Regions from separate parts of the Shigella sp. SIG3 genome, predicted to be linked through region 2. Evidence: riboswitches for the same ligand, from Rfam matches in the RefSeq annotation. Region 2 holds a riboswitch; the other holds the start of a gene.
What was found. A riboswitch is a leader RNA that binds a small molecule or an ion and turns the genes downstream of it on or off. The one in region 2 is predicted to bind thiamine pyrophosphate.
Positions count from the first base shown of each region.

Region 1 (4,216 bases), on a different contig from region 2:
AGCTTTTTGCCTCCTGTACGGTGTCAGCCCAGTTTGTATGGCGCGGGCGTAGTGCAGCCAACGCCGCAGAGAGTGTACAACCAGTGCCGTGGGTGTTTTTGGTCATAATGCGCGGTGCGGTAAACCGTTGTTCACCCTCGCGGGTAAACAGCCAGTCCGGGCTTTGCTCATCATCCAGATGACCACCTTTCATTAGCACTGCGCCACAGCCCATCGCCAACAGCGATCGCCCTTGTTCCAGCATTTCCTGTTCGGTGCGCGCGTGTGGCGCGTCGAGCAAGGCGGCAGCTTCGGGCAAGTTTGGCGTTATTAATGAAACCTGTGGCAATAATCGACTGCGCAGCGTAGCAACCGCCGAAGGTGAAAGCAGCGGGTCGCCGCTTTTTGCCAGCATAACGGTGTCGAGTACCACGTTTTGGATCTGATAACGTTGCAACCGTTCTGCCACCGCTTCAACAATATCGGTTTCCGCCAACATACCGATTTTAGTGGTATCGATTCGCACATCGCTGAACACCGAATCGAGCTGGGCGGCGACAAAATCAGGCTCAATGCGATACACCGACTGTACGCCACGGGTATTTTGCGCCACCAGTGCAGTAATAACTGAGCAACCATAAGCGCCAAGTGCCGAGAAGGTTTTAAGATCGGCCTGAATCCCCGCACCACCACTCGGATCAGTACCGGCAATCGTCAGAGCGTTAATTCGTTTCATGCCTGCACCTCCTGCGTCAATTGCCAGAGCGCATCAAGGAAATGTGGAACAAAACTGCCTGGCCCCTCGCTTCTGGCGACTGCGCGTTCTCCGGCTTGTTTCATCCAGTGACAGGCAGATGCGACATTTTCCAGCGTATCGCCTGGTAACGCACAGCAGGCAGCGACAACCGCCGATAATGCACAGCCAGTTCCTACCACTTTGGTCATTAACGGATCGCCACCGTGAATACCAATGATACGATGTCCATCGGTAACATAATCCACCTCGCCAGTGACCACGACGATTGCGCCAGTTTCCCGTGCCAGTGTTTGTGCAGCGGGTATCGCGTTAGCTGCGGCGTCAGTGGTATCCACTCCCCGTCCGCCATTAGCAATGCCAGCTAATGCCATGATTTCCGAAGCATTACCACGTATCGCTGCCGGTTTAAAAGATAAAAGTTCATGACAAAAATGGCGGCGATAATCGAGCGCACCAACCGCTACTGGATCAAGCGTCCAGCGTGTTTGAGAGCTTTTTGCTTGCTCAACGGCAGCACGCATCGCCTGTGCGCGTGGCTGCGTCAGTGTGCCAACGTTAATCAACAAGGCACTGGCGATAGCCGCAAACTGACTGGCCTCTTCGGTTTCGATAACCATCGCTGGCGATGCACCGAGCGCCAGCAAGGTATTGGCGGTAAAGGTTTGCACCACATCATTGGTCATGCAGTGCACAAGAGGGGAATGTTGGTGAAAAAGGTGTAACGCGTGCGCAGATTGCGCTGAACTCAGCAGGTCGACTTGCATAGTTTGCTCCTGCCATAACGTGAAGAAGCAATGACCTGGTGGTCCGTGACTTCCCTACGCTGGCATTATCCAGATCAGGTGATACGGGTATTTCTCAGCCTTCACGCAGAAGGGCACCCCGAGTCGTTTGGTTGCGATGATAAATCGCAGAGGAGGATGGTAATGTCCAGCGCACCCGTTGTAAACGAGGAAAAACGGCAGTTTTACAATCGCGTTAATAAATTATTTGATATATGAATCCAGCACCTTCAGAACGACATCCAGATCTTCTTCACGTTTTAGCTCATCCCCCTGGTGAACGATGTGTTCCGTCAGATGACCTTTAATCACTTCCCGCATCAGACCGTTTACCGCTCCACGGATAGCAGCAATCTGTTGTAAAACTGCAGCGCATTCGTGCGGCTCGTCGAGCATTTTCTTGAGCGCCACGACCTGGCCCTGAATCTTACTGGCACGCGCTTTCAGTTTCTGTTTATCACGGATTGTATGAGACATGGCAACACCTGGTTAACAAGAATATGAAAAATCATAGCACTATTAATCTACTGGGGGGTAGTATCAGGTACTGGGGGGGAGTAGAATCAGATTGCCGAATTAATACTAAGAATTATTATCATGACCGAATTTACAACTCTTCTTCAGCAAGGAAACGCCTGGTTCTTCATCCCCAGCGCCATCTTACTTGGTGCGCTTCATGGCCTGGAACCAGGGCACTCAAAAACGATGATGGCGGCGTTTATCATCGCCATCAAAGGCACCATTAAACAGGCGGTGATGCTCGGACTGGCAGCAACCATTTCGCATACCGCGGTGGTCTGGTTGATTGCCTTTGGCGGGATGGTGATCAGTAAGCGCTTTACTGCTCAATCAGCAGAACCGTGGCTCCAGCTGATTTCCGCAGTGATCATTATTGGCACCGTGTTCTGGATGTTCTGGCGTACCTGGCGCGGCGAACGCAACTGGCTGGAGAATATGCACGGGCATGATTATGAGCATCATCACCATCATCACGAACATCATCAAGACCACGAACATCACCACGACCAAGGACATCATCACCATCACGAACATGGCGAGTATCAGGATGCCCATGCACGAGCCCATGCCAATGACATTAAACGACGCTTTGATGGTAGAGAGGTCATCAACTGGCAAATTTTGTTATTTGGCTTAACCGGTGGCCTTATCCCCTGCCCGGCAGCAATTACCGTGCTGTTGATATGCATTCAGTTGAAAGCCCTGACACTGGGCGCAACACTGGTCGTCAGTTTCAGCATTGGCCTGGCGTTAACGCTTGTCACCGTAGGCGTTGGCGCAGCAATCAGCGTTCAGCAGGTCGCAAAACGCTGGAGCGGATTTAACACTCTCGCTAAACGCGCCCCCTATTTTTCCAGTCTGTTGATTGGCTTAGTCGGTGTGTATATGGGCGTACATGGCTTCATGGGCATAATGCGATAACTCAATCCTTTAGGCTTGCATGTTATCTTCAGCCCAGGATGATTCTTAAATCAGCTATTTCCGCTGACTCTCTGCTCGCTAAGGATGCTTTTAGGGCATCCTTTCATTTACACTTTTTACGAAATCATGGGATCACTAACAAAATATCGCTTGTCAGTTATATTGTATGGCAGGAAAGATATGCGACTGATATTACAGATCCCCAAAGTGGAGAGTTTATGACCATTAAAAATAAGATGTTGCTGGGTGTGCTTTTGCTGGTTACCAGTGCCGCCTGGGCCGCACCAGCCACCGCGGGTTCGACCAATACCTCGGGAATTTCTAAGTATGAGTTAAGTAGTTTCATTGCTGACTTTAAGCATTTCAAACCAGGTGATACCGTCCCAGAGATGTACCGCACCGATGAGTACAACATTAAGCAGTGGCAGTTACGTAACCTGCCCGCGCCTGATGCCGGGACGCACTGGACCTATATGGGTGGCGCGTACGTGTTGATCAGCGACACCGACGGTAAAATCATTAAAGCCTACGACGGTGAGATTTTTTATCATCGCTAAAAAAAGCCCCCTCATCATGAGGGGGAAATGCAGACACCTTGTTATTTTTTATTATTAGCCACTTGCTCGTCTTGCTTGTTATTAGTCGTATTTCACGTTGATTAATGCGGTTGCCTCCAGTGCGCCAGATTTAACTTTGTTTGTATCGTAGACGTAGTAACTGGCTGTTATCGGAATTGAAACCGTTGTATCTGTAAGTTTTGACTTTGCCGCAATTTCTTTTAAATTTGTGTATCCTTTACTGCTGTTAGTGATATTTAAAAGTGTGACTGGCGAACCATTACTTTCAAGAATAAATCCTACGCATTATCTTCCGCACCTTTCAGTATTGTGTCGCTGTTGGTTAACAAGTCAGAACTTGATAAATACACCTGCATTTTCCGTGATGTTTGATTTTGTTGACCTAATAAATTTTTACAACGCAGAATAATATCCCTTTTTTTACTATTTATTGTTGCTTTGTTACCTGTGGCTGGTAATTGTGAAACGGGAATACTGTCTAAAGTAATTAATAAATCGTCCTGTTTGCAGGTTGTGGTTATCGGGTTGTATGACAATGTCAGATTGAAGGAATAGACACCTGCATTTTGTGCCAATGCATTTCTGTAGCTATTTACACATGCATCCCATGACTTGCCACCTAATAAACACAGTAGAAATTGTACTGCGGCACTCCCGCGTGTCGATGATGAAGCACTGGA
Region 1 covers NZ_JBQZXE010000059.1:9,907-14,122, forward strand. Annotated here, with positions in the region: gene thiD (bifunctional hydroxymethylpyrimidine kinase/phosphomethylpyrimidine kinase) at 1-715, opposite strand, end outside; gene thiM (hydroxyethylthiazole kinase) at 712-1,500, opposite strand; TPP riboswitch at 1,535-1,631, opposite strand; gene rcnR (Ni(II)/Co(II)-binding transcriptional repressor RcnR) at 1,723-1,995, opposite strand; gene rcnA (nickel/cobalt efflux protein RcnA) at 2,116-2,958, shown strand; gene rcnB (Ni(II)/Co(II) efflux transporter accessory subunit RcnB) at 3,177-3,515, shown strand; partial or broken gene ACUU1I_RS12175 (putative fimbrial-like adhesin protein) at 3,597-4,216, opposite strand, start outside.
Region 1: linked by a shared signal. The riboswitch ahead of thiM (hydroxyethylthiazole kinase) and the one ahead of thiC (phosphomethylpyrimidine synthase ThiC) in region 2 are both predicted to bind thiamine pyrophosphate.

Region 2 (4,216 bases):
CGGTCAGTGTATCATCACTCATACTCTGCCCGACACATCGCCACAGTATCTTCTATCAGACGGCGCGCTACGGTGCCGGGCGGCGGGAGTAACGGCAAATCGTCATAGCGATACCAGTTCGCCTCGAGCAATTCTTTCGGGTCGATCACGATGTCGCCGCTGTCATATTCCGCCATAAACGCGGTCATTAAAGACTGAGGAAACGGCCACGGCTGAGAAGTCACGTAACGCAAGTTTTTAACTTTAATTCCGCTCTCTTCCATCACTTCCCGCGCGACTGCCTGCTCGAGGGTTTCGCCCACTTCGACGAATCCGGCAAGTACTGTATGGACACCGTTACGATGGCGGGTATGCTGGGCGAGGAGGATCGAATCATCGCGACGGATGGCAACAATAATGCAGGGGGCGATTTGCGGGTAGTAACGCTCACGGCAATGGCTGCACAGCATCGCCCATTCGGTTTTGCTCGGATACATTTCATGCCCGCAGTAACCACAGTATTTATGCGATCGGTAAAACTCCGCCAGTTGCACGCCACGTCCGGCCAGTTGAAACAGCCCAACATCGAGATCAATGACCTGACGTACCGACCCCATATCGTGACGCCGCTGCTGTTGTATTAACCAAACAGGTTCCCCCTGCCATTCGCCGATTTGTAGTGCGCGCTGACCCACAAGATCGAAATTTGCCGCTTCGCCATATGGCAATTCTCCCTTCGGCAACCATAATTTTTGTTCATGGCTGACGACCCACCAGCCGTGATCTAATTTTTCAATTATACGATCCATAGCTCTTGCACTACCTTTGCATCACTGGCATGTTTAACATGGTTTTTACATTTCTCACTGAGCAGTTTTTGAATACAAACTTGCGGAGTCAATCATGCTTAACCAGCTCGATAACCTGACGGAGCGCGTCAGAGGAAGTAACAAACTGGTTGATCGCTGGCTACATGTACGTAAGCATCTGCTCGTGGCTTACTACAATCTGGTTGGCATTAAGCCTGGCAAAGAATCGTACATGAGGCTAAACGAAAAAGCCCTTGATGATTTTTGTCAGAGCCTGGTCGATTACTTGTCTGCCGGACATTTCAGTATTTATGAGCGCATTCTTCATAAGCTGGAAGGCAACGGGCAACTCGCGCGCGCCGCGAAGATTTGGCCGCAACTCGAAGCCAATACCCAACAGATTATGGATTACTACGATTCCAGCCTGGAAACCGCCATCGATCATGATAATTACCTTGAGTTTCAACAGGTTTTATCTGACATCGGCGAGGCGCTGGAAGCGCGCTTTGTGCTGGAAGATAAGCTGATTCTGCTGGTGCTTGACGCCGCCCGCGTCAAACATCCTGCTTGAGTTCTGCGCTGTTAACGCGTAATTTACATTCAACGCCCCGTTTGTGGGGGCTAATTTCTTGTCGGAGTGCCTTAACTGGCTGAGACCGTTTATTCGGGATCCGCGGAACCTGATCAGGCTAATACCTGCGAAGGGAACAAGAGTTAATCTGCTATCGCATCGCCTTTGCGGCGATCGTCTCTTGCTTCATCCGTCGTCTGACAAGCCACGTCCTTAACTTTTTGGAATGAGCTATGTCTGCAACAAAACTGACCCGCCGCGAACAACGCGCCCGGGCCCAACATTTTATCGACACCCTGGAAGGCACCGCCTTTCCCAACTCAAAACGCATTTATATCACTGGCACACACCCCGGCGTGCGCGTGCCGATGCGTGAGATCCAGCTTAGCCCGACGCTAATTGGCGGTAGCAAAGAACAGCCGCAGTACGAAGAAAACGAAGCGATTCCGGTCTACGACACCTCCGGCCCGTATGGTGATCCGCAGATCGCCATTAACGTGCAGCAAGGGCTGGCAAAACTACGCCAGCCGTGGATCGATGCGCGCGCCGATACCGAAGAACTTACCGTGCGCAGTTCCGATTACACCAGAACGCGGCTGGCAGATGATGGTCTCGACGAGCTACGTTTTAGCGGCTTATTAACGCCAAAACGCGCCAAAACAGGACGCCGTGTCACCCAACTGCACTACGCCCGCCAGGGCATCATCACGCCGGAAATGGAATTCATCGCCATCCGCGAGAATATGGGCCGCGAGCGCATCCGTAGCGAGGTTTTACGCCACCAGCATCCGGGAATGAGCTTTGGCGCACATCTGCCGGAAAATATCACTGCGGAATTTGTCCGTGATGAAGTTGCTGCCGGACGTGCGATTATCCCGGCCAACATTAATCATCCGGAATCGGAGCCGATGATTATTGGCCGTAACTTCCTGGTAAAAGTTAACGCCAATATCGGCAACTCGGCGGTCACCTCTTCCATCGAAGAAGAAGTGGAAAAGCTGGTATGGTCCACGCGCTGGGGAGCGGATACGGTGATGGATCTCTCCACCGGTCGCTATATTCACGAAACCCGCGAGTGGATTTTGCGTAACAGTCCGGTGCCGATCGGTACAGTGCCGATCTACCAGGCGCTGGAGAAGGTTAACGGGATCGCCGAAGATCTTACCTGGGAAGCGTTCCGCGACACGCTGCTGGAACAGGCCGAGCAAGGTGTGGATTACTTCACTATCCATGCGGGCGTACTGCTGCGCTATGTGCCGATGACCGCGAAACGCCTGACCGGTATCGTCTCTCGCGGCGGTTCGATTATGGCGAAATGGTGCCTCTCCCATCATCAGGAAAATTTCCTCTATCAACACTTCCGCGAAATTTGTGAAATCTGTGCCGCTTATGACGTTTCGCTGTCGCTGGGCGACGGTCTGCGCCCCGGTTCTATTCAGGACGCCAACGATGAAGCGCAGTTTGCCGAATTGCATACGCTGGGCGAACTGACCAAAATCGCCTGGGAATATGACGTACAGGTGATGATTGAAGGCCCAGGCCATGTGCCGATGCAGATGATCCACCGCAATATGACCGAGGAGTTAGAGCACTGCCACGAAGCGCCGTTTTACACTCTGGGGCCGCTAACTACCGATATTGCACCGGGCTATGACCACTTCACGTCGGGGATTGGTGCGGCGATGATTGGCTGGTTTGGCTGCGCGATGCTCTGTTACGTAACGCCAAAAGAGCATCTGGGTCTGCCCAATAAAGAAGATGTTAAGCAGGGGCTTATCACTTATAAGATTGCCGCCCACGCTGCTGACCTGGCAAAAGGGCATCCGGGCGCGCAAATTCGCGATAACGCCATGTCGAAAGCCCGCTTCGAATTTCGCTGGGAAGACCAGTTTAATCTGGCCCTCGACCCGTTTACCGCCCGCGCTTATCACGATGAAACCCTGCCCCAAGAGTCCGGCAAAGTCGCCCATTTTTGCTCCATGTGTGGGCCAAAATTCTGCTCGATGAAAATCAGCCAGGAAGTACGCGATTACGCCGCCGCGCAAACCATTGAAGTGGGAATGGCGGATATGTCGGAGAACTTCCGTGCCAGAGGCGGAGAAATCTACCTGCATAAGGAGGAAGCGTGATGTATCAGCCTGATTTTCCTCCTGTACCTTTTCGTTTAGGACTGTACCCGGTGGTGGACAGCGTACAGTGGATCGAACGTCTGTTGGATGCAGGCGTACGTACTCTCCAGCTACGCATCAAAGATCGGCGCGATGAAGAGGTGGAAGCCGATGTCGTGGCGGCAATTGCGCTGGGCCGCCGCTATAACGCGCGATTGTTTATCAACGATTACTGGCGGCTCGCGATCAAGCATCAGGCGTATGGCGTCCATTTGGGGCAGGAAGATTTGCAAGCCACCGATCTCAATGCCATCCGCGCGGCAGGCCTGCGGCTGGGCGTTTCGACACATGACGATATGGAAATCGACGTCGCGCTGGCAGCACGCCCCTCTTATATCGCGCTGGGACATGTGTTCCCGACGCAAACCAAACAGATGCCTTCTGCACCGCAGGGGCTGGAACAGTTGGCACGGCATGTTGAGCGCCTGGCGGATTATCCCACCGTGGCGATTGGCGGTATCAGTCTGGCACGCGCGCCTGCGGTGATAGCAACGGGTGTCGGCAGTATCGCCGTCGTCAGCGCCATTACTCAAGCCGCAGACTGGCGTTTGGCAACGGCACAGTTGCTGGAAATTGCAGGAGTTGGCGATGAATGACCGTGACTTTATGCGTTATAGCCGCCAAATTCTGCTCGACGATATCGCTCTTGACGGGCAGCAAAAACTGCTCGACAGCCAGGTGCTGATTAT
Region 2 covers NZ_JBQZXE010000027.1:20,626-24,841, reverse strand. Annotated here, with positions in the region: gene nudC (NAD(+) diphosphatase) at 15-788, opposite strand; gene rsd (sigma D regulator) at 883-1,359, shown strand; TPP riboswitch at 1,412-1,512, shown strand; gene thiC (phosphomethylpyrimidine synthase ThiC) at 1,593-3,488, shown strand; gene thiE (thiamine phosphate synthase) at 3,488-4,123, shown strand; gene thiF (thiazole biosynthesis adenylyltransferase ThiF) at 4,116-4,216, shown strand, end outside.